Regions from separate parts of the Pandoraea thiooxydans genome, predicted to be linked through region 3. Evidence: predicted binding sites of a transcription regulator. Region 3 holds the regulator's gene; each other region holds the start of a gene.
The links. Region 3 encodes sigma-54, which starts transcription at its own class of promoters, with help from an activator protein. Its sites were predicted from a motif close to TGGCANGNAANCTGCTTT; they were not measured.
Positions count from the first base shown of each region.

Region 1 (5,293 bases), 850 kb from region 3:
GCCGGCATCCGGGGCCACATTCGCCTGTTTGCCAATACCACGGCAATGACCGAATTCCTGCCGACGGCCCTGAGCGGGTTTCTGACCGGCCATCCGAGCATCAGCGTCGATCTGCAGGAGCGCCTGAGCCACGAGATCGTGCGCAATGTCGCCGAGGGCGTCGCCGATATCGGCATCGTCGCCGGCAACGTGCGCACCGACGGGCTGCAGGCGCTGCCCTATCGCAGCGACAAGCTGGTCCTGGCGACTGCCCGCCGGCATGCGCTGGCCGGTGCACGGCGCGTCGATTTTCTCGACGTGCTCGAGCACGAGTTCGTCAGCCTGCATTCCGGTAGCGCCATTCACGCCTTTCTCACCCAGGCAGCAGCCGATGCGGGGCGCGAGTTGCGCGTGCGGATTCAAGTCGGCAGCTTCGATGCGATGTGCCAGATGATCGGCCAGAACGTCGGTATCGGCGTGCTGCCGCAGTCGGCGGCGCGCAGGCACCAGCAAAGCGCCGGCCTGCATCTGGCGGCACTGGCCAACCCCTGGGCGATTCGGGACCTGAAATTGATCGTGCGCGAGATGGGCGCGCTGCCGGCTTTCGCGCAGCGCCTGGTGGCGTTTCTGCAGCAATCGGTGGGAAACTGAAGCGGCGCGATCGCCGCCGCACGGCCGCGCGAAGATCGGCGTAACATTGAAGCTTCCTGCCTTGCCTTCCCTGCCCTCTCTGCCTAAAGGAGCCATCATGCCGCGTGCCATCTGGAACGGCGTTGTGATCGCCGAAGCCCCGGCCGACGAAGTCGAACGCGTCGAGGGCAACGTCTATTTTCCGCCGGGCACCGTCGACCCGGCCGTGCTGCAATCCAGCGACTACCACACCGTGTGTTCATGGAAAGGCACCGCGAGCTACTACAACGTGGTCGTGCAAGGCGAGGTCAATCCCGACGCGGCCTGGTACTACCCGGAGCCCAAGCAGGCCGCCGCCCAGATTCGAGGCTATATCGCCTTTTGGCGCGGCGTCGAAGTCGTCGAGTGACCCGTAGAGGCGGCCGTCTCCATCTTTTCCTTTATATTGCGTGAGAGCGCGCTATACTAAATATGCCCGCTCTTGACCGTACGGGTGAACTCCATTGACCCGCCTAGGCGGGTTCTTTTTTTGGCGCTCGCCGGCCGCGCCCCACTCTCTGGGTATCCATCCGCACCCCGCGACGCCAGATGCCGCCATCCTCGATGGCATGAAAAATCCGCTCGGCAAGACGCTGCAAGCCGGCCTGCTGGCCGACGCCGGCATCAATGAAATTTTCCCGCGACGGAATGTTGAATTGATTCGCTATCCTACTTTTCTCGCCTCGTGACTTTCGGCTTCCGACCGGGTGCGGCAGGCTTCGGCAACATGGCTGCCAGCAGACACTCGGCCGCACGTCGTGCGTCGCCGGCAGCATCGGCCTGGCGGCTGACCAGCGCCACCGAGATCGCGCCGTCGACCAGCAGCAGCAACTGGCGCGCCAGCGCGGCGGCGTCGGCTGCGCCCGCCGCGCGACACAGGCTTTCGATGAACGCCAGCAAGCGCTGCTTGTGCAAACGCGAGACGTCGAGTATGGCGGTGTCCGACGGCGCGATCTGCCCGGCCGCGTTGAGAAATGCGCAACCATGGAAGTCGTCGCGGCAAAACCAGGTGCGCAGCACATCGAACATGCCGAGCAACTGCGCGGCCGGTTGCGGGGCCGAACGCAGTGTTTCGTGCTCGAACCAGGCCATCCAGCGATCGTCGCGACGCCGCAGCGCCTGCGCCACGAGGTCTTCCTTCGAAGCGAAGTACGTATAGAAGCTTTTGCGCGCGGTGCCTGACTGGCGCACGATCGCATCCACGCCGGTAGCATGGATGCTCGATGCATAGATGAGTTGCTCGGCCGCGTCGAGCAGACGCTCGCGCGGACCGGCGACGGATGTCTGCTTCATCGCTTGCTCGGAGAGAATGCCGTGGGCCGCAGGCAAGGCGCTTACAGGCCGAGATCGCTCAGGCCGGGATGATCGTCCGGCCGGCGCCCCTGCGGCCAATGAAAGAGCCGCTCGGATTCGCGAATCGGGCGGTCGTTGATGCTGGCGTGGCGTACCGCCATCAGACCTTGTTCGTCGAACTCCCAATTCTCGTTGCCGTACGAACGAAACCAGTTCTGTGCGTCGTCGTGCCATTCATAGGCAAAACGCACGGCGATCCGATTGCCGCCAAACGCCCACAGTTCCTTGATCAGCCGGTAGTCGAGCTCGCGCGCCCACTTGCGCGTGAGAAAAGCGACGATCTCGGCGCGCCCCACCGCAAACTCGGCGCGGTTGCGCCAGCGGCTGTCGGTGCTGTAAGCGAGCGACACGCGCTGCGGATCGCGTGTGTTCCAGCCATCTTCGGCAAGCCGCACCTTCTGTGTGGCGGTTTCAAGCGTGAACGGCGGCAACGGCGGGCGCGATTCGGTCGACATCATTTCACCTCGGAAGGAAGAACGCAGGGCGTGCTGACGCACGGAAAATGCGGTATTGAGTTGCGATGGTAGAACGATCGTTCCACCATGTCAAATGGGCTTCATGCCCTGCGCCGGCAGAACCCGTCAAGCCGGCTCATTGACCAAATTCGCAATAACGGGGCGGCCCGCATGCACGGCTCCGAGGCATCAATACGCATTTTCGGTGCAAATTGGCAACAAATCCATCGGGAGTTTCGGGGCTTGCCAGGCACGGGTATTGCATCGATACTGGATCTATCGGCGCCAAGGAGGTCAGATATGACGGTGAGCTACAACGAAATGGCGAGCGAATCCGGGGAAGTGCGGCGGCACTATTACAACTTCCGCGACTGGCTGCAGCGCCAGTCGGCAGACACACTGATACGCAAGCGCACCGAAGCGGACCTGGTGTTCCGGCGCGTGGGCATCACCTTCGCGGTGTATGGGGACGATGCGGGCGCGGAGCGCTTGATCCCGTTCGATCTGATTCCGCGCATCATCCCGGCACACGAATGGAAGACGCTCCAGACCGGGTTGCAGCAGCGCGTCAAGGCGCTCAATCGTTTCATTCACGACATCTATCACAACCAGGAAATCGTGCGCGCCGGCATCATCCCGGCCGAGCAGATCTTCACCAATGCGCAATACCGGCCCGAGATGCAGGGCGTGGACGTGCCGGGCGGCATCTACGCGCACATCGCGGGCATCGACGTGGTACGCGCGGGCACCGGCGAGAATGGCGAGTTCTATGTGCTCGAGGACAACCTGCGCGTGCCTTCGGGTGTGTCGTATATGCTGGAGAACCGCAAGATGATGATGCGGTTGTTTCCCGAGTTGTTCGCGCAAAACCGCATCGCGCCGGTGGCGCACTACCCTGACCTGCTGCTCGACACGCTGCGCGCGGTCGGGCCGCAAGGCAGCAGCGACGCGCTGACGGTAGTGGTGATGACGCCGGGTATCTACAACTCGGCCTATTTCGAGCATGCCTTCCTGGCGCAGCAAATGGGCGTCGAGCTGGTCGAGGGCAAGGATCTGTTTGTCGAGGACAACACGGTGTTCATGCGCACCACGCAAGGCGCGCAGCGGGTCGACGTGATCTACCGGCGAGTCGACGACGATTTTCTCGATCCGTTGGCGTTTCGCGCCGACTCGACCCTGGGCGTGCCCGGCTTGCTATCGGTCTACCGCGCCGGACGCGTCACGCTGGCCAACGCAATCGGCACCGGGGTGGCCGACGACAAGTCGATCTACCCCTACGTGCCCGACATGGTGTCGTTCTATCTTGGCGAGAAGCCGATTCTGAATAACGTGCCGACCTACCAGTGTCGCAAGCCGGACGAACTGAGCTACGTACTCGCCAATCTGCCCGAGCTGGTGGTCAAGGAAGTGCACGGTGCGGGCGGCTATGGAATGCTGGTCGGGCCGGCTTCGACGCGGGCTCAGATCGAGGCGTTTCGTGCGCAGTTGATGGCGCATCCCGACAAATACATTGCCCAGCCCACGCTGGCGCTGTCGGCCTGCCCGACCTTTGTCGAGAGCGGCATCGCGCCGCGGCACATCGACCTGCGGCCATTCGTGCTCTCGGGCAAGACCGTGTCGATGGTGGCCGGCGGCCTGACGCGGGTCGCGCTCACCGAAGGCTCGCTGGTCGTCAACTCATCCCAGGGCGGCGGCACCAAGGACACCTGGGTCCTCGAAAAATAACTCGCAGGCACACTATGCTCAGCCGTACCGCAGATCATTTGTTTTGGCTGGCGCGCTACATGGAGCGCGCCGAGAATACGTCGCGCATGCTCGACGTCAATTTGCAGAACGCCCTGCTGCCGCAATCGAACGCCAGCGAGGAACAGGGCTTGCAGGCGATCTTGCGCATTTCCGAGCTGGAGACGGCATTTCAGGCACGCCACAACCGCCTGAGCGGCCCGGCGGTAGTCGATTTCATGGTGCGCGACCCAGAGAATCCGTCGAGCATTTACAACTGCATCGCCGCAGCGCGCGAGAACGCTCGCGCGGTACGTGGCGCGCTGACTACCGAGCTGTGGGAAACCCTGAACGACACCTGGCTGGAGTTTCGCAAATTGCTGGCCGACGACCTGCTCGAGCGCGACGCACAGCATCTGTTCGAGTGGGTGAAGTTCCGCTCGCATCTCTCGCGCGGCGTCAGCGTGGGCACTTCGCTACACGACGAAGCGTATTACTTCATGCGGCTGGGCACTTATCTGGAGCGCGCCGACAACACCGCGCGCATGCTCGATGTGCGATTTCACGAAGCGCAGCAGGACATGCGTGGCGACGAGGACCCGACCCACCCGACCGATTTCTACTACTGGGCGGCGGTGCTGCGCTCGGTGTCGGGCTTCGAGATCTACCGCAAGGTGTATCGCGACGTGATCACGCCCGAGCGGGTGATCGAACTGCTGATTCTGAATCCGCGCATGCCGCGTTCCCTACTGGCCGCCCTCAACGGGGTGTGCCAGAACATCGAAGTGGTGCGCAATCGCCTGTCGCAGGATTGCGAGCGGTATGCCGGCAAGCTGCGGGCCGAATTGACCTACACCGATATCGATCAGATCCTGGCCGAGGGCATGCATACATATCTCACCGATTTTCTTGAGCGCATGTATATTTTGGGGAACAAGGTCAGCCAGACTTTCCTGATTCCCCTGACCTCTTAATGCGAACCGACCCATCATGCGCCTGAAAATCCGCCATGAGACAACGTATCGATACGCGGCGCAGGGCTATTACACCATCCAGCAGTTGCGCCTGACGCCGCGCACCGAAGTGCATCAGCGCGTGATCGACTGGCGCATTTC
Region 1 covers NZ_CP014839.1:4,408,471-4,413,763, reverse strand. The annotation lists gene PATSB16_RS20505 (LysR family transcriptional regulator) at 1-630, shown strand, start outside; gene PATSB16_RS20500 (DUF427 domain-containing protein) at 728-1,018, shown strand; gene PATSB16_RS21035 (hypothetical protein) at 1,113-1,337, shown strand; gene PATSB16_RS20495 (TetR/AcrR family transcriptional regulator) at 1,318-1,941, opposite strand; gene PATSB16_RS20490 (nuclear transport factor 2 family protein) at 1,983-2,459, opposite strand; gene PATSB16_RS20485 (circularly permuted type 2 ATP-grasp protein) at 2,757-4,181, shown strand; gene PATSB16_RS20480 (alpha-E domain-containing protein) at 4,196-5,152, shown strand; gene PATSB16_RS20475 (transglutaminase family protein) at 5,169-5,293, shown strand, end outside.
Region 1: PATSB16_RS20485 (circularly permuted type 2 ATP-grasp protein) is a predicted target of sigma-54. The motif match lies at 2,705-2,722, and genes of this name have one in related genera.

Region 2 (5,293 bases), 1.6 Mb from region 3:
ATAGCCCATGAACACGGCCGGCCCGCGCACGCAGATCTCGCCGGTCTCGAACGGGGCAAGGCGCTTGCCCTGCTCGTCGAGAATGGCGATTTCCATGCCGGTGCGCGGCTGCCCGCAGGTGCCCAGGCGGGCATCGGGCGATTGATCGTCGTCGGTATGCAGCCACGGCGGCAGCACGGTGATGTTGCCCGTGACTTCGCCCAGTCCGTAGTACTGCACCAGCACCTTGCCGAGCTTGCGCAGCGCGATCTTCTGGTCGGCCCGGTACATCGGTGCGCCGGCATAGATGACGTGACGCAGCGAGCTGTGATCGTAGCGGTCGACCGACTCGTGCTCGACCAGCATTTTGACGATGGTCGGTACCGTGAACATATTGTCGACCCGGTACCGCTCGACGGCCTGCCAGAGCGCTTCGGGTTCGAGTTTTTCCGAAGGCATCAGAATGCTGGCCGCGCCGCGCGCGGTATTGACGATGGCGTGAATGCCCGCGCCGTGCGAGAGCGGGGCCACCACGATGGAGCGGCAGCGATGGGTCAACCCCGGCATCAGGTCGGCCAGGTGATTGGTCACCACGAACGCCATCTGCCCATGCGAGAGCATGCCGGCCTTGGGGTGGCCGGTGGTGCCGGACGTGTAGAAAAACCAGAGCGGATCTTCATGCTCGACTTCCGCCTCGGCGGCAGCGGCGCCCGCATGGCGCGCCAGCAGGTCTTCGTAATGGTGCTCGCCGGGACGCGGCGCGCCGATCGCGATGACGTGCTCGAGCCCCGGCGCGGCGGCGCGCACTGCGTCGACGTGCGCCTCGAAACCCTGGTCGTAGAGCATGACGCTGGCGCCGCTCGATTGCCCGAGATAGGCAGCCTCGGCCGGTGTGATGCGGAAGTTCGTCGGCACCCAGACGGCGCCGAGCTTGAACGCGGTCCAGGCGCTCTCGAAAATCGGCAGGTTGTTGCGCGAGTGCACCAGGATTTTGTCGCCCTGGCGCACGCCGAGCTCGCGCAGCGCCGCCACCGCGGCGTTGACGCGCGCATCGATTTCACCCCAGTTCCATTGACGCTCGCCGATGATCAGGCCGGGTTCGTCGGGATAACGGCGCGCCACGTCGGACAGCAACCGCCCCAGATTCATGACTTTCTTGAGCATTTGATTCGCTTTCTTTTCTTTCCTGGTCCTGGATACGGTCAAACCGCCTCGAGAATACTGACGTAGTTGGCCACCGCTGCGCCGCCCATATTGAACACGCCCGCCAGGCGCGCCCCGGGGATCTGCATCTCGCCAGCGCTGTGGGTAAGCTGCATGGCCGCCATGACGTGCATCGATACCCCGGTCGCGCCGATCGGATGCCCCTTGGCTTTGAGCCCGCCCGAGGCGTTGACCGGCAGCAGTCCATCCTTTTCAGTCAGCCCCTCGGCGACGACGCGCGCGCCCTGACCGCGTGGCGCCAGTCCCATCGCCTCGTATTCGATCAACTCGGCAATCGTGAAACAGTCATGCGTTTCGACCAGCGACAGGTCCTTCAGGGATACGCCGGCTTGCGCCAACGCACCGCGCCAGGCTCGCTCGCCGCCCTCGAAGGCCAGCGGGTCGCGCCGGCTCAGCGGGAGATAGTCGTTGACCTGCTGGGCGGCGCGAAAGCGCACCGCGTGACGCATGCCGCGCGCAGCCTCGCCGGCGCTGACCACCACCGCGGCAGCGCCATCCGACACCAGCGAGCAGTCGGTGCGCTTGAGCGGGCCGGCCACCACCGGGTTCCTCTCGGAGACGTTGCGGCAGAAGTCGTAGCCGAAGTCCTTGCGCAAATGCGCATAGGGGTTGTGCGTGCCGTTGCGATGATTTTTGGCGGCAATGCGCGCCAGCGCGTCGGACTGATCGCCGTAGCGGTCGAAATAGGTTTGAGCGATCTGCCCGAAAACCCCGGCAAAGCCGCCCGGCGTGCCGGCTTCCTCGCTTGCATAGGAGCATTTGAGCAAAATGTCGCCGACTTCGCGCGTGGGCAGCTCGGTCATTTTTTCGAAGCCGATGACCAGCGCGTGGCGCGCGCGCCCGCTGTCGATCGCGTCGAGCGCGGCATAAAGCGCCGCCGACCCGGTCGCGCAGGCATTCTCGCAGCGCACGGCGGGCTTGAAGCGCAGCGCGGGCAACCGGTTGAATACCAGCGAAGAAGGAAAGTCCTGGTAAAGGAAGCCGCCGTTGAAGGTGCCGACGAAAATCGCGTCGATCTGTTCGGGGTCGAGTCCGGCGTCCTGCAACGCCGCCGCGGCAACATCGCCCAATAGCGTTTCGGCCGGCAGGTTGTCGAGTTTGCCGAACTGGGAGTGGCTCCAGCCGGTTAGGCAGGCAGTGGTCATGCGAGTCTCCTTATGGGATGTGGCGCTACTCGATGCAAGTTCGATGCCAGGCCGCTCGAGCGGGAACGACGGGCCGACATCCGGCGCCGCGGCCGGCCCGTACATGTCACGCGCCGGCGGACATGTGTCTCATGTCCGACACACCTGTCGCCTGGTTTGCGACACCTGTCGCATCCCGGCGCGGATCGGCGGGATGCGACAGGCACCGTGTGCCGCGCCCGCGTCGGCGCAAACGTCACGATATACCCTGGTTGTCATCCAATATTACTTAACAATGTAAGGGTTTTCCCTCCAGCTATTCCTGACTGGCACCCAATTTGCGTAAGATGACCGTGCGGTAACAGTCGCTCGACCCGGCGCGGCACCGATCGCGTCACCAACAACGCAAAAAATCAGGAGACACCCAGCATGAGCCAGATGGATCGTCGCAATTTCATGAAGATCATGGCCGCCACGTCGGCCGCCGCCGCCACGGGCCTGTATCAGAGCAACTCCTACGCAGCGGAATTCACGCTCAAATACGCTAACAACCTGCCCGTCACGCACCCGATGAATATCCGCGCGCGGGAAATGGCCAAAAATATCGCCGAGCAGTCGAAGGGCCGTATCGATCTGCAGATATTCCCGAACAATCAACTCGGTTCGGACAGCGACATGCTGTCGCAAATCCGCTCCGGCGCGATCGATTACTTCACGCTGTCGCCGTTGATTCTTGGCACGCTGGTGCCGGCCGCGCAGATCAGCGGCATTGGCTTCGCGTTCAAGGATTACAGCCAGGTCTGGGCCGCCATGGACGGCGATCTCGGCGCTCACGTGCGCGGCGAAATCGCCAAGACCTCGGTGTTCGCCTTCGATAAGATCTGGGACAACGGCTACCGGCAAACCACCAGCAGCACCCATCCGATCAAAACGCCGGCCGATTTCAAAGGAATGAAGATTCGCGTCCCGCCGAGCCCGCTGTGGACTTCGATGTTCCGCGCATTCGGCTCGGCGCCGGCGAGCATCAACTTCGCGGAAGTGTATTCGGCGCTGCAAACGCATATCGTCGAGGGTCAGGAAAATCCGCTGGCGATCATCTCCACGGCCAAGCTTTACGAAGTTCAGAAATATTGCTCGATGACCAACCACATGTGGGATGGCTTCTGGTTCCTGGGCAATAAAGCTTCGTTCGCCAAGCTGCCGAAGGATCTGCAGGAAATCGTGCGCACCAACGTCAACGCGGCCGGCTTGAAACAGCGCGTCGACGTCAAAAAGCTCAACGACACGCTGGAGGCAAACCTCAAGGCCAAGGGCCTGCAATTCAACAATGTCGACGCCGACAGCTTCCGCGACACGCTGCGCAGCGCCGGGTTCTATGCCGACTGGCACAAGAAGTTCGGCGACCAGGCCTGGACGCTGCTGGAAAAATACACCGGGAAACTTGCGTAAATGAAGGCGACGTCCATGCGAGCCGAGCCGATGCAGGCAGAACCCACGCGTGCGATTGCTCGCTGGTTCGATACCGCCAACCGCGCCGTGATGCGAGTCACGGAAGCGGTGGCGGTTTTGCTGGTGATCGCCGAGACGGTCATTTTGTTTACCGGCGTGATCTTTCGTTACGTGCTCGACAACCCCTTGATCTGGTCCGACGAACTCGCATCGATCCTGTTCATCTGGCTCTCGATGCTGGGGGCGGTGGTGGCGCTGGATCGGGGCGAGCACATGCGCCTGTCGGCAATCGTCAACCGCATGCCGGACAAGTGGCGCGGCTGGTTCGAGACGATGGCGGCGCTGGTGGTTTGCGTGTTCGTCGCCATGATTATCGTGCCGGCCTATCAGCACGCGAAGGAGCAAATGCCGATCACCACGCCGGCGCTTGGCCTGCCCGATGGCTGGCGTGCCGCCGCGCTGCCGGTGGGCACCGCGCTGATGTTGCTGGCAGCCGTGGCCCGCATGGCACGGCATGCGACGCTCAAGCAATTCTGGCTGGGCCTGGCGGTGATCGCGGCCATCGGGGCCGGTCTGTGGTTCGGACGGCCGCTGCTGCTGGCCATGGGCAATTACAACCTGATCATCTTCTTCGTGGTGCTGGTCGGATTGTGCGTGGCCGGCGGCATCCCGATCGCCTTTGCCTTCGGCACGGCTACGCTGGCCTATCTCGCGCTGGCCACGCAGGCGCCGTTGCAGATCGTGGTCAGCCGCATGGACGAAGGCATGTCTAGCTTGATCCTGCTGGCCGTGCCGCTGTTCGTACTGCTCGGCGCGCTGATCGAGATGAGCGGCATGGCGCGCAGCCTGATCGATTTCATGGCCGCGCTGCTGGGCCATGTGCGCGGCGGCCTGCAATACGTGCTGCTGGGCGCGATGTTCCTGGTCTCGGGGATCTCCGGGTCGAAAGCCGCCGACATGGCGGCGGTCGCGCCCGCCCTGTTTCCGGAGATGAAGCGACGCGGCTCCAAGCCGGAAGATCTGGTGGCGTTGCTCTCGGCCACCGGCGCGATGACCGAGACGATTCCGCCGAGCCTGGTGCTGATCACCATCGGCGCGGTGTGCAGCGTATCGATTTCGGCGCTGTTTATCGGCGGACTGCTGCCGGCGGTGATCGCCACCCTGGCGATCGTCATCGTCTGCTATGTCAACACCCGCAAGGAGACGCCGGCACGCGCGCAGCGCGCCCCATGGCGCGTGATCGGCCGCAATTTCGTGATTGCGCTGCCGGCGCTGGCCTTGCCGATTCTGATTCGCACGGCAGTCATCGAAGGCGCCGCCACCGCCACCGAAGTGGCGACTGTGGGCATCGCCTACACCATCGTGGTCGGACTGGCGATGCATGCGGTGCTGCGGCATCTGGATTTCAAGCGGCTGTATCCGATGCTGATCGAGACCGCCGCGCTCTCAGGCGCCATTCTGCTGATCATCGGCATGGCCACCGCAATGGCCTGGGCCCTCACGCAGTCCGGCTTCTC
Region 2 covers NZ_CP014839.1:697,271-702,563, reverse strand. The annotation lists gene PATSB16_RS03115 (acyl-CoA synthetase) at 1-1,185, opposite strand, end outside; gene PATSB16_RS03110 (acetyl-CoA acetyltransferase) at 1,182-2,348, opposite strand; gene PATSB16_RS03105 (TRAP transporter substrate-binding protein) at 2,757-3,776, shown strand; gene PATSB16_RS03100 (TRAP transporter large permease) at 3,807-5,293, shown strand, end outside.
Region 2: PATSB16_RS03110 (acetyl-CoA acetyltransferase) is a predicted target of sigma-54. The motif match lies at 2,380-2,397, and genes of this name have one in related genera.

Region 3 (5,293 bases):
CCGGAGGTGACCGCGACGGCCCTGCGCGGCACGATCAACAGTGACGACTCGGTGGTCGACCTGTACGATCAGGCCGTTATCACGCGCGCGCCCGATGCGACCGATCCTGGCATGAGAGCGACCTCGCAGCACTTCCAGGTGCTGGTCAACGACGATGTCGTGCGCACCGAGATGCCGGTGCAGTTGACGCGCGGGCAGTCGGTGATGACCGCCAGCGGCATGAATTTCAATAACGTTACCCGGGTATTACAATTGCTCGGCAACGTGCGCGGGACCATCATGCCCGCCGAATTGAACGGCTCACGGGGCACCGCCAAACCAACCGGGGCAAAACATTAAAGCCATCACAACAAGACTCATGACCGACCGATCCATCTTCTGGCGCCTGGGCTGCGCGGCGCTGACCATCCTCGCGTGCGCGTTGCTGTTCTCGATGCCAGCGCGTGCCGAACGCGCCGATCGCGATAAGCCGATGAACATCGAGTCGGACCAGATGCGCTACGACGATCTCAAGCAGGTCAACGTATTCACCGGCAACGTGACGATCACCAAGGGCACCATCGTGCTCAAGGCCGACCGCGTCGAGGTGCATCAGGATCCGGAGGGCTATCAGTACGCCACCGCCTATGCCGCGCCGGGCAAGCTCGCGTTCATGAAACAAAAGCGCGACGGTCTCGATGAATATATCGAAGGCTGGGGCGAGCAAATCGATTACAACGGCAAGACCCAGATCGCCACGCTGACCAAGCATGCGGTGCTCAAGCGGCTCGCCGGCGCCAAGGTGATGGACGAGGTGCATGGCAGCGTGATCACTTACGACACGTATAACGAAGTCTATACGGCCGTCGGCGGCAAAGACCAGGTCAGCGAAAACAACCCGGGCGGCCGCGTGCGGGCTACCCTGGCGCCAAAAACCGCCAGCACCCCGGGTGCCGCGGCGCCGAGCGGGGCCGGCACCGCCCTGAAACCCTCCAACAGTCTCGGCAATCCGCGTGAATAGCCCATCCCAACAGCCCGTCAAGAGCGTCCTGACCGTACGCAACCTGAAAAAGCGTTACGGCACGCGCACTGTCGTCAAAGACGTTTCGCTGGATGTAAAAAGCGGCGAGGTGGTCGGCTTGCTTGGTCCCAACGGCGCCGGCAAGACGACCTCTTTTTACATGATCGTCGGACTGGTGCCGGCCGACGCGGGGCAGATCAGCCTGGACGACACCCTGTTGAGCGACATGCCGATTCACCGGCGCGCCAGACTCGGTTTATCGTATTTGCCCCAGGAAGCCTCGGTGTTTCGCAAACTGAGTGTCGAGGAAAACATCCGCGCAGTGCTTGAACTGCAAAACGGCGACGACGGCAAGACGCTGCCCAAGAAAGACATCGACGAGCGCATCGAATCGTTGCTCGACGAATTGCAGATCGCGCACTTGCGCGCCAATCCGGCGATGTCGCTGTCCGGCGGCGAGCGCCGCCGCGTCGAAATCGCGCGGGCGCTGGCCACTCGGCCGCGCTTCATCCTGTTGGATGAGCCGTTCGCCGGTGTCGACCCGATCGCCGTGCTGGAGATTCAGCGTATCGTGCGGTTTCTCAAGGATCGCAACATCGGGGTGTTGATCACCGACCACAACGTACGCGAGACGCTCGGCATCTGCGACCACGCCTACATCATCAGCGAAGGCAGCGTGCTGGCCGCCGGCACGCCTGACCAGATCGTCGCCGACGAGAGCGTGCGGCGCGTTTATCTGGGCGAGAACTTCCGCATGTAATGGGTGCGGGCACGTCCCCCGCCACGCCTCCCCGAACACGCCGCCGCGCTGGTGCGCGCATCGGTTCCCTTGTCCTGGCAAAGCCTCTACAATTGAACCAGGATACGATATGAAACCGACGCTTCAACTACGCACCTCCCAGCATCTGGCCCTGACCCCTCAGTTGCAGCAATCGATCCGTTTGCTGCAACTGTCGACGCTCGAGCTGCAGCAGGAAGTGGAACACGCGCTGACACAAAACCCGATGCTGGAGCAGGCCGACGACTGGCTCTCGGGCTCGGTTCGCGTCAACACCGACGGTTCCTTGCGCAGCGAGCGCGGCGCATCCGCCGCCGAGCCACCGCTTGGCGGCAGCCGCGAAGCGGCATCGCCCGAGGGCGGCGGCGACCAGGACGGCAGCGATTATGGCGAACCCCTGCGGGACACCGCCGGCGACTGGACGCTCAACGATTTCAGTCGCAATGGCAACGCCCAGGACGACGACGACGCGTCACAGCCGCAACTGCATGTCGACCAGACCAGCCTGCGCGAACATCTGCTCGCGCAACTGAATCTGACCCAGGCCAGCCAACGGGACCGTGCCCTGGTGGGCTTCCTGATCGAATCCCTCGATGAAGACGGCTATCTGGGAATTACGCTGGATGAAATCCAGCATGAGCTGTTGTCGGAGCTCGAGCTCGAAACCGAGGAACTGAATGCCGCACTGGCCCTGCTGCAAAGCTTCGATCCGGCGGGCGTGGGCGCGCGCAACGCCGCGGAATGCCTGAAACTGCAGTTGCAGCGCCAGCCGGCCAATGCAGTCCGGGCGCTGGCGCTGCGGATCGTGCAGGACCATCTCGAGTTATTGGCGGCCCGCGACTTCACTCGACTCAAACGCCTGCTCGGCGCGAGCGACGCCGAATTGCGCGCGGCTCATGCAGCGATCCGCGCGCTCGATCCATTCCCCGGCTCGGCTTATGGCGGCCCCACCACGGACTACGTCATTCCGGACGTCCTGGTGCGCAAGTCAGGCAAGACCTGGCACGCGGAGTTGAATCCGGAGATCATGCCGAAGCTGCGCATCAACGAAATGTATGCGCGGATTCTGCGCAGCAATCGCAACGACCCGGGCGCCGGCAATCTCCAGCAGCAACTGCAGGAGGCGCGCTGGCTGATCAAGAATATTCAGCAACGCTTCGATACCATCCTGCGCGTCGCGCAAGCCATCGTCGAGCGGCAAAAGAATTTTTTCACGCACGGTGAAATCGGCATGCGGCCCTTGGTTTTGCGGGAAATTGCTGATACGCTAGGCTTACATGAATCGACCATTTCACGCGTAACGACCAGCAAGTACATGCTCACGCCGTTCGGCACGTTCGAGCTGAAATATTTTTTCGGCAGCCATGTGGCAACCGACACCGGCGGGGCGGCCTCCTCGACCGCCATTCGCGCCCTCATCAAGCAACTGATAGGAGCAGAAGAGTCCAAAAACCCCCTTTCCGACAGCCGCATAGCTGAACTGCTGGGTGAGCAGGGTTTCGTGGTGGCACGGCGCACCGTTGCCAAATACCGCGAAGCGTTACGGATCCCGGCAGTCAATTTGCGCAAATCTTTGTAAGGTCCGATGCGCTAACCCGCATCGGGGTCGCCCTGCCGCGGCGCTCATTCCGTGACGATGCAAGCAACCGCCAACTGAATCGCCACACCCAACACCGCGGCGCCCCAGCAAGGAGAGCAGCTATGAATCTCAAGATCAGTGGACACCATCTCGACATCACGCCAGCGTTGCGCGAGTATGTGGTCAACAAGCTGGACCGCGTGGTCCGGCACTTTGACCAGGTGATCGATGTCAGTGTGCTACTGTCGCTCGACAACCATAAGGAAAAAGAGAAACGGCAAAAGGCGGAAATCACCCTGCATTTAAAGGGCAAGGATATATACGTAGAAAGTTGCGACGGCAATCTGTACGCTGCCGTCGATATGCTGATCGACAAGCTGGACCGCCAGGTGATTCGGCACAAGGATCGTCTTCAGGAGCATCAGCATGAAGCAATCAAACATCAATCGCCAGATCTACCTCAATAGATTCAATCAATGAGCAGTCGCCGGCCAGAACGCCGGCATGTGACCAGGGCCGCAGCAGCGGCCCTTTGCTTTATGTGCCGAGACATCCGCCGGATACGTCAAATCGGGATGCATGCCACAATAAGATTGATCCGAGAGCGACAACGCCTCGCTGGTCTATAATGCGTGGTCGATTCCCGGGGTTTCGGTTCCACGCCATTTGAGCGCCGCATCACAAGATGAACCGTCTAGTCAAACTTTTACCTATTACCAATATTGTCCTGGGACTGAATGTCACCAGCAAGAAACGCGTCTTCGAACAAGCCGGACTGTTGTTCGAGAACAATCACGGGCAAGCGCGCGGCGCTGTGACCGACAATCTGTTTGCCCGCGAACGGCTCGGCTCGACCGGCCTGGGCGAGGGCGTCGCCATCCCGCACGGGCGCATCAAAGGGCTGAAGCATCCGCTGGCTGCGTTTATTCGCCTGGCCGATCCGATCCCGTTCGAAGCGCCGGATGGGTTACCCGTATCCTTGCTGTTTTTCCTGCTTGTGCCGGAGCAAGCGAACCAGCAGCACCTGGAAATTCTGTCGGAAATTGCCCAGTTACTGTCCGATCGTTCGATGCGGGAGATACTCGCCAGCGCTACCGAGCCGGAAGTCATTCATCAGGCCCTGAGCACTTGGCAACCTTGATGCCGCCCCCGTCAACGGCAAGCACGTCTCAAGAGGGAATACGGTGGAACTGAACGGCATTAACGCCCAAAGTATTTTCGACGACAATGCGGCCACGCTCAAACTGAGCTGGCTGGCCGGCCACGAGGGCTGGGAACGGGGCTTTGCTCCGGAGACAGTCTCCAACGCCACGTCGAGCGCGGATCTGGTCGGTCACCTGAATTTGATCCACCCGAATCGCATCCAGGTGCTCGGAGAGGCCGAACTCAAGTATTACCAGCGCCTCTCCGAAGAAAACCGCAAGCACAACATGACCGAGCTGATCGCGCTCGAGCCGCCGTTTCTGGTGGTCGCCGACGGCCTGGCCGCGCCGCCCGACCTTGTGCTGCGCTGCACCCGCTCGTCCACGCCGCTGTTCACCACGCCGCTGTCGACCGCATCGGTCATCGATAGCCTGCGTTTGTATATCTCCCGGGTCTTCGCCCCATGCTGCACGATGCATGGTGTTTTTCTCGACATTCTCGGCATGGGCGTGTTGCTGACTGGCGACTCCGGCCTTGGCAAGAGCGAACTGGGACTGGAACTGATCAGCCGCGGCCATGGACTGGTGGCGGACGACGCCGTGGATTTTGTCAGATTGGGCCCGGATTTCGTCGAGGGACGCTGCCCGCCGCTTTTACAGAATCTGCTGGAAGTGCGCGGCCTGGGCCTGCTCGACATCAAGACGATCTTTGGTGAAACCGCCGTACGGCGCAAAATGAAGTTGAAGCTGATCGTCCAGCTGGTGCGCAGGCCGGATGGTGAATTCCAGCGTTT
Region 3 covers NZ_CP014839.1:3,554,068-3,559,360, forward strand. The annotation lists gene lptC (LPS export ABC transporter periplasmic protein LptC) at 1-339, shown strand, start outside; gene lptA (lipopolysaccharide transport periplasmic protein LptA) at 359-1,000, shown strand; gene lptB (LPS export ABC transporter ATP-binding protein) at 993-1,760, shown strand; gene PATSB16_RS16245 (RNA polymerase factor sigma-54) at 1,870-3,357, shown strand; gene hpf (ribosome hibernation-promoting factor, HPF/YfiA family) at 3,480-3,824, shown strand; gene PATSB16_RS16255 (PTS sugar transporter subunit IIA) at 4,043-4,498, shown strand; gene hprK (HPr(Ser) kinase/phosphatase) at 4,542-5,293, shown strand, end outside.

Region 4 (5,293 bases), 1.8 Mb from region 3:
CAGGCCGTTGGCGATCGAACGCTTGTCGGGGTCGTGGTAATCCTGGGTGAACTGCGGATCCTCCACGCAGGTCATCTTCGCGCGCAGCGCATCGATGCGCGGGTCGCTGGCGATGCGGTCCTCGTAGTCCTCGGCGGTCAGGCGTCCGAACAGCAGCGGCACCGCGACCATGTATTGGATGCAGTGGTCACGGTCGGCCGGATTGGCCAGCGGGCCCTCTTTGTCGATGATGCGGATCGCCGCCTCGTGCGTGCGGATGGTGATCTTCGCGATGTCCTCGACACGCTTGCCGTGCTGGGCCAGTTGCCCATGCAGCGTCATCGCCACTTCGGCCGCGGTTTGCGCATGAAACTCGGCCGGGAACGAGATTTTGAACAGCACGTTCTCCATCACGTAGTTGCCGTAGGGGCGCTGGAACTTGAACGGCTGCCCCTTGAACAGGACGTCGTAGAAGCCCCAGGTTTTCGCGGTAAGCACGGTCGGGTAACCCATCTCGCCGGTCTTGGCCATCAGCGCCAGGCGCACCGCGCGGCTGGTGGCGTCGCCCGCGGCCCACGACTTGCGGCTGCCCGTGTTGGGGGCGTGGCGGTAGGTGCGCAGGCTGTGCCCGTCGACGAAAGCCAGCGACACGGCGTTGAGCAGCTCGTCGCGCGTGAGGCCCAGCAGTTGTCCGACCACTGCGGTGGAGGCAACTTTCACCAGCAGCACGTGATCGAGCCCGACGCGGTTGAACGAGTTCTCCAGCGCCAGACAGCCCTGGATTTCGTGGGCCTTGATCATCGCGCCGAGCACCGCGCGCATGGTCGGGGGCTGCTGCCCGTTGGCGACGGCATTGCGCGCGAGCCAGTCGGCGGTGGCGAGGATGCCGCCCAGATTGTCGGACGGATGGCCCCATTCAGCGGCCAGCCAGGTGTCGTTGAAATCGAGCCAGCGGATCATCGCGCCGATGTTGAAGGCCGCTTGCACGGGATCGAGCTGGAACTGCGTGCCGGGCACCTTGGCGCCGTTGGGCACCACCGTGCCGGGCACGATCGGGCCCATCAGCTTGGTGCAGGCCGGGTACGAGAGCGCCTCGAGGCCGCAACCGAGCGTATCGATCAGGCAATAGCGCGCGGTTTCCCACGCGGCGTCGCTCTTGATCTCGTAATTGAGCACGTAGTCGACGATGTCGACCAGCACCTGATCGGGTGCCGGGCGAACGGATGAAATGGCAGCAGACATGGTTTCTCTTCAGTCAAAAAAATCGTAATCCGGCGCGCCGCTCAACCGCGTTGGTCGATCGGCACGAACTTCAGGTTTTCGGGGCCAGTGTAATTCGCGCTGGGCCGAATGATCTTGTTGTCGACGCGCTGCTCGATGATATGCGCGCTCCAGCCGGAAGTGCGCGCGATCACGAACAGCGGAGTGAACATCGCGGTGGGCACGCCCAACAGGTGATAGCTCACCGCCGAGAACCAGTCGAGGTTGGGGAACATCTTCTTGACTTCGGCCATCACGCTCTCGAGCCGCTCGGCGATCGCGTACATCTTCAGGTTGTGCTGCGCCTCGCCCAGTTGCCGCGCCACACGCTTGATGACTTCATTGCGCGGATCGCTGATGGTGTAGACCGGATGGCCAAAACCGATGATCACTTCCTTGGCCTCGACACGGCGGCGGATGTCGGCCTCCGCCTCGTCGGGCGTATCGTAGCGCTGCTGGATCTCGAACGCCACTTCGTTGGCGCCGCCGTGCTTGGGGCCGCGCAGTGCGCCGATCGCACCGGTCAGCGCCGAGTACATGTCCGAACCGGTGCCGGCCACTACCCGCCCGGTGAAGGTGGAGGCATTGAATTCGTGCTCGGCGTACAGAATCAGAGAGGTGTGCATTGCGCGTACCGCGAGTTCGCTGGGCACGGTGCCATGCAACAGGTGCAGGAAGTGTCCGCCGATACTGTCGTCGTCCGTTTCGACTTCGATGCGGCGGCCGTGCTGGCTGTAGTGATACCAGTACAGCAGCATGCTGCCCAGGTTGGCCATCAGGCGGTCGGCGATATCGCGAGCGCCAGGCAGGTTGTGATCGTCTTTCTCCGGCAGGATGGTGCCCAGCAACGACACGCCGCTGCGCATCACATCCATCGGATGCGCGCTGGCGGGAATCTGTTCGAGCGCCGCGCGCAGGTTCGCTGGCAGGCCGCGCAGCCCTTTGAGCTTGCGCTTGTAGCTGGCCAGCTCGGTGCCGGTGGGCAGCTTGCCGTGCACCAGCAGGTGGGCGACTTCCTCGAATTCGCATTGCTCGGCCAGATCGAGAATATCGTAGCCGCGGTAGTGCAGGTCGTTACCCGAGCGGCCGACGGTGCACAACGCGGTATTGCCAGCGGTGACGCCGGACAGCGCGACGGATTTCTTCGGCTTGAAGCCGGCGGCGGCAGTGTTTTCGCTCATGGAATCCTCCAGATCAAAGTGGGTGCTTAGGCTTTTTGCTGGGCGAAAAGCGCGTCCAGCTTCTGTTCGTAGACGTGGTAGCCGATGCTTTCATACAGCTCGGCGCGCGTCTGCATGGTGTCGAGCACGGCCTGCTGCGTGCCGTCGCGGCGAATCGCCTGATAGACGTTCTGGGCGGCCTTGTTCATGGCGCGGAACGCCGACAGCGGATAGAGCACCAGACTGACATTGGCACTGCGCAATTCATCCACCGTAAACAGCGGGGTGGCGCCGAATTCGGTGATATTGGCCAGTACCGGCACCTTCACCGCGTCGACGAATTGACGGTACATCGACAGTTCGGTCATGGCTTCGGGGAAGATCATGTCGGCGCCCGCCTCGACGCAGGCGCAGGCACGGTCGATGGCGGCCGACAGCCCTTCGACGGCCAGTGCGTCGGTGCGCGCCATCACCACGAAATCGGGGTCGGTGCGCGCATCGACAGCGGCCTTGATGCGATCGACCATTTCTTCCTGGCTGACGATCGCCTTGCCGGGTCGATGCCCGCAGCGTTTCGCACCGACCTGGTCTTCGATGTGCATGGCGCCGGCGCCGAACTTGATCAGGGATTTGACGGTGCGCGCGATGTTGAACGCCGACGGCCCGAAGCCGGTGTCGACGTCGACCAGCAGCGGCAGGTCGCATACATCGGTGATGCGCCGCACGTCGGTGAGCACGTCGTCGAGCGTCGAAATGCCCAGGTCGGGCAAACCCAGCGAGCCGGCCGACACACCGCCGCCGGAAACGTAGATTGCTTTGAAGCCGGCGGCCTGCGCCAGCAAGGCATGGTTGGCGTTGATTGCGCCGACGATCTGCAACGGCAGCTCGGTTTGCACCGCGGCGCGAAATTTCGCGCCGGCGGAACCGGATGACGATGTTGTCATGAGACTTCTCCGAACACAGGGTGACGAAATGATCGATATTCAGCAAGAGCTGTGCCATCACACACCGTACCGCTGGGTAAAACGCTAACGCATTATTTCCATTGAGTTATTTTTGCGCATGATGAGCTGTTTGGAAGGTTGGCAATGCCCATCCATTTCAATTTTGAAATCTCAAAATGCAAATTTGAAATTTCACGTGCTATCCTGAACGGGTTTTCCGGCCCTCTTTGAACTCATGTCTACCCTGCCCGCGCCGCCACTGTCGTCCCTGACACGTCCCGTTGCGACAACGTCGCGCAAGCCGACGCTATGGGCGGTGGGCATCAGCAAACTGGGCGCGCTGTACCGCGACATCGTGCCGGAGTACGCAGCGGCCGCCGATATTCAGATCATCGACAAGGGCTACGACGAGGTGATCGACGAACTGGCCGCGCAACCGGCGGGCACGGTCGACGGCATCATCGCGGCGGGGTCGAACGGCGCCTATCTGCGCGAGCGCCTGGCATTGCCGGTGGTGCTGGTCAAGGTCACCGGTTTCGACGTGATGCAGGCGCTGGCGCGCGCGCGCCGCATTTCGTCGCGTATCGCGCTGGTGTCGTATGCGCGGCCGGTATTGGAGTTCGAGCGTTTCAAGAACGCCTTCGGGCTCGACGTCGGCCAGTGGTCTTACCGCAATGCCCAGGATGCCGAGGATCTGGTGCAAATGCTGCGCCAGCGCGGCATCGAGGCGGTGGTCGGGCCGGGGCTGGTGACGGAACTGGCCGAGAAGAGCGGCATGGCGGGCATTTTTCTCTATTCGCATGACTCGGTGCACGCGGCCTTCGAAACCGCGCTCGAAGTCGCACGCTTTAGCCGCATCGAAGCGTGGCGACGCGAGCGGCTCGACACGATCCTGCGCCACCTGCGCGATGGGGTGATCGCGGTCGACACCAACGAGCGCATTCAATCGATCAATGCGCCGATGCTGACCATGCTTGGCCTGGAGGCCGGCACCTCGCTGACCGGCCGCACGCTGGGCAGCGTCGCGCCCGAACTCAGCCTGCAGCGCACACTGGCCAGCGGCGAGGCCGAACTGGAAACCATTGTGCCGCTGCTTGGCAAGACCTATGTGGTCAATCGCATCCCCCTGCGCGAGCAGAGCGTGCTGACCGGCGCGGTGCTGACCTGCCAGGATTCGCTGGCGGTCAGCCGGATCGACCGTTCGCTGCGCTCGCGCCATCGGCCTCGTCATCTGGTGGCCCGCTACCGGCTCGACGATCTGGTCGGCACGTCGCCCCCGATCGAGCGCATCCGCACGCTCGCCAGGCACTACGCCGCGACCGATTCGACGATATTGATCGACGGCGCGAGCGGCACCGGCAAGGAACTCGTCGCGCAGGGCATCCACAATGCCAGCCGGCGCGCCGACTACCCGTTCGTCGCGATCAATTGCGCGGCATTTCCGGAGACGCTGCTGGAGAGCGAGTTGTTCGGCTACGAGGAAGGCGCGTTTACTGGCGCGCGGCGCGGCGGCAAGGCCGGGATTTTCGAGACCGCGCACAATGGCACGCTGTTTCTCGACGAAATCGGCGAAATGCCACTGCCGCTGCAGACGCGCCTGTTGCGCGTGCTGCAGGAACGAGAAGTCCTGCGGCTGGGGGCGAACGAGCCGATCCCGTTCGACGTTCGGGTGATTGCCGCCACCCACCGCGATCTGCGCGCGCTGGTGGCGCAGGGCGACTTCCGCGAAGATCTCTACTATCGGCTCAATATTTTGCGCCTGACGTTGCCGCCGTTGCACGCGCGCCGCGGCGACATCGCGATGCTGGCGCACCGCCTGCTGGAGCGCGCACTGACCCGCGCCGGCGCGCAACTCGGCGCCGCGCAACTGCTGGCCGAACTCGAGCCGCTGCTGCAGAACTACGCGTGGCCGGGCAATGTGCGCGAGCTGGAAAACGTGCTCGAGCGCAT
Region 4 covers NZ_CP014839.1:882,587-887,879, reverse strand. The annotation lists gene PATSB16_RS04020 (bifunctional 2-methylcitrate dehydratase/aconitate hydratase) at 1-1,221, opposite strand, end outside; gene prpC (bifunctional 2-methylcitrate synthase/citrate synthase) at 1,263-2,420, opposite strand; gene prpB (methylisocitrate lyase) at 2,447-3,343, opposite strand; gene prpR (propionate catabolism operon regulatory protein PrpR) at 3,579-5,293, shown strand, end outside.
Region 4: prpB (methylisocitrate lyase) is a predicted target of sigma-54. The motif match lies at 3,383-3,400, and genes of this name have one in related genera.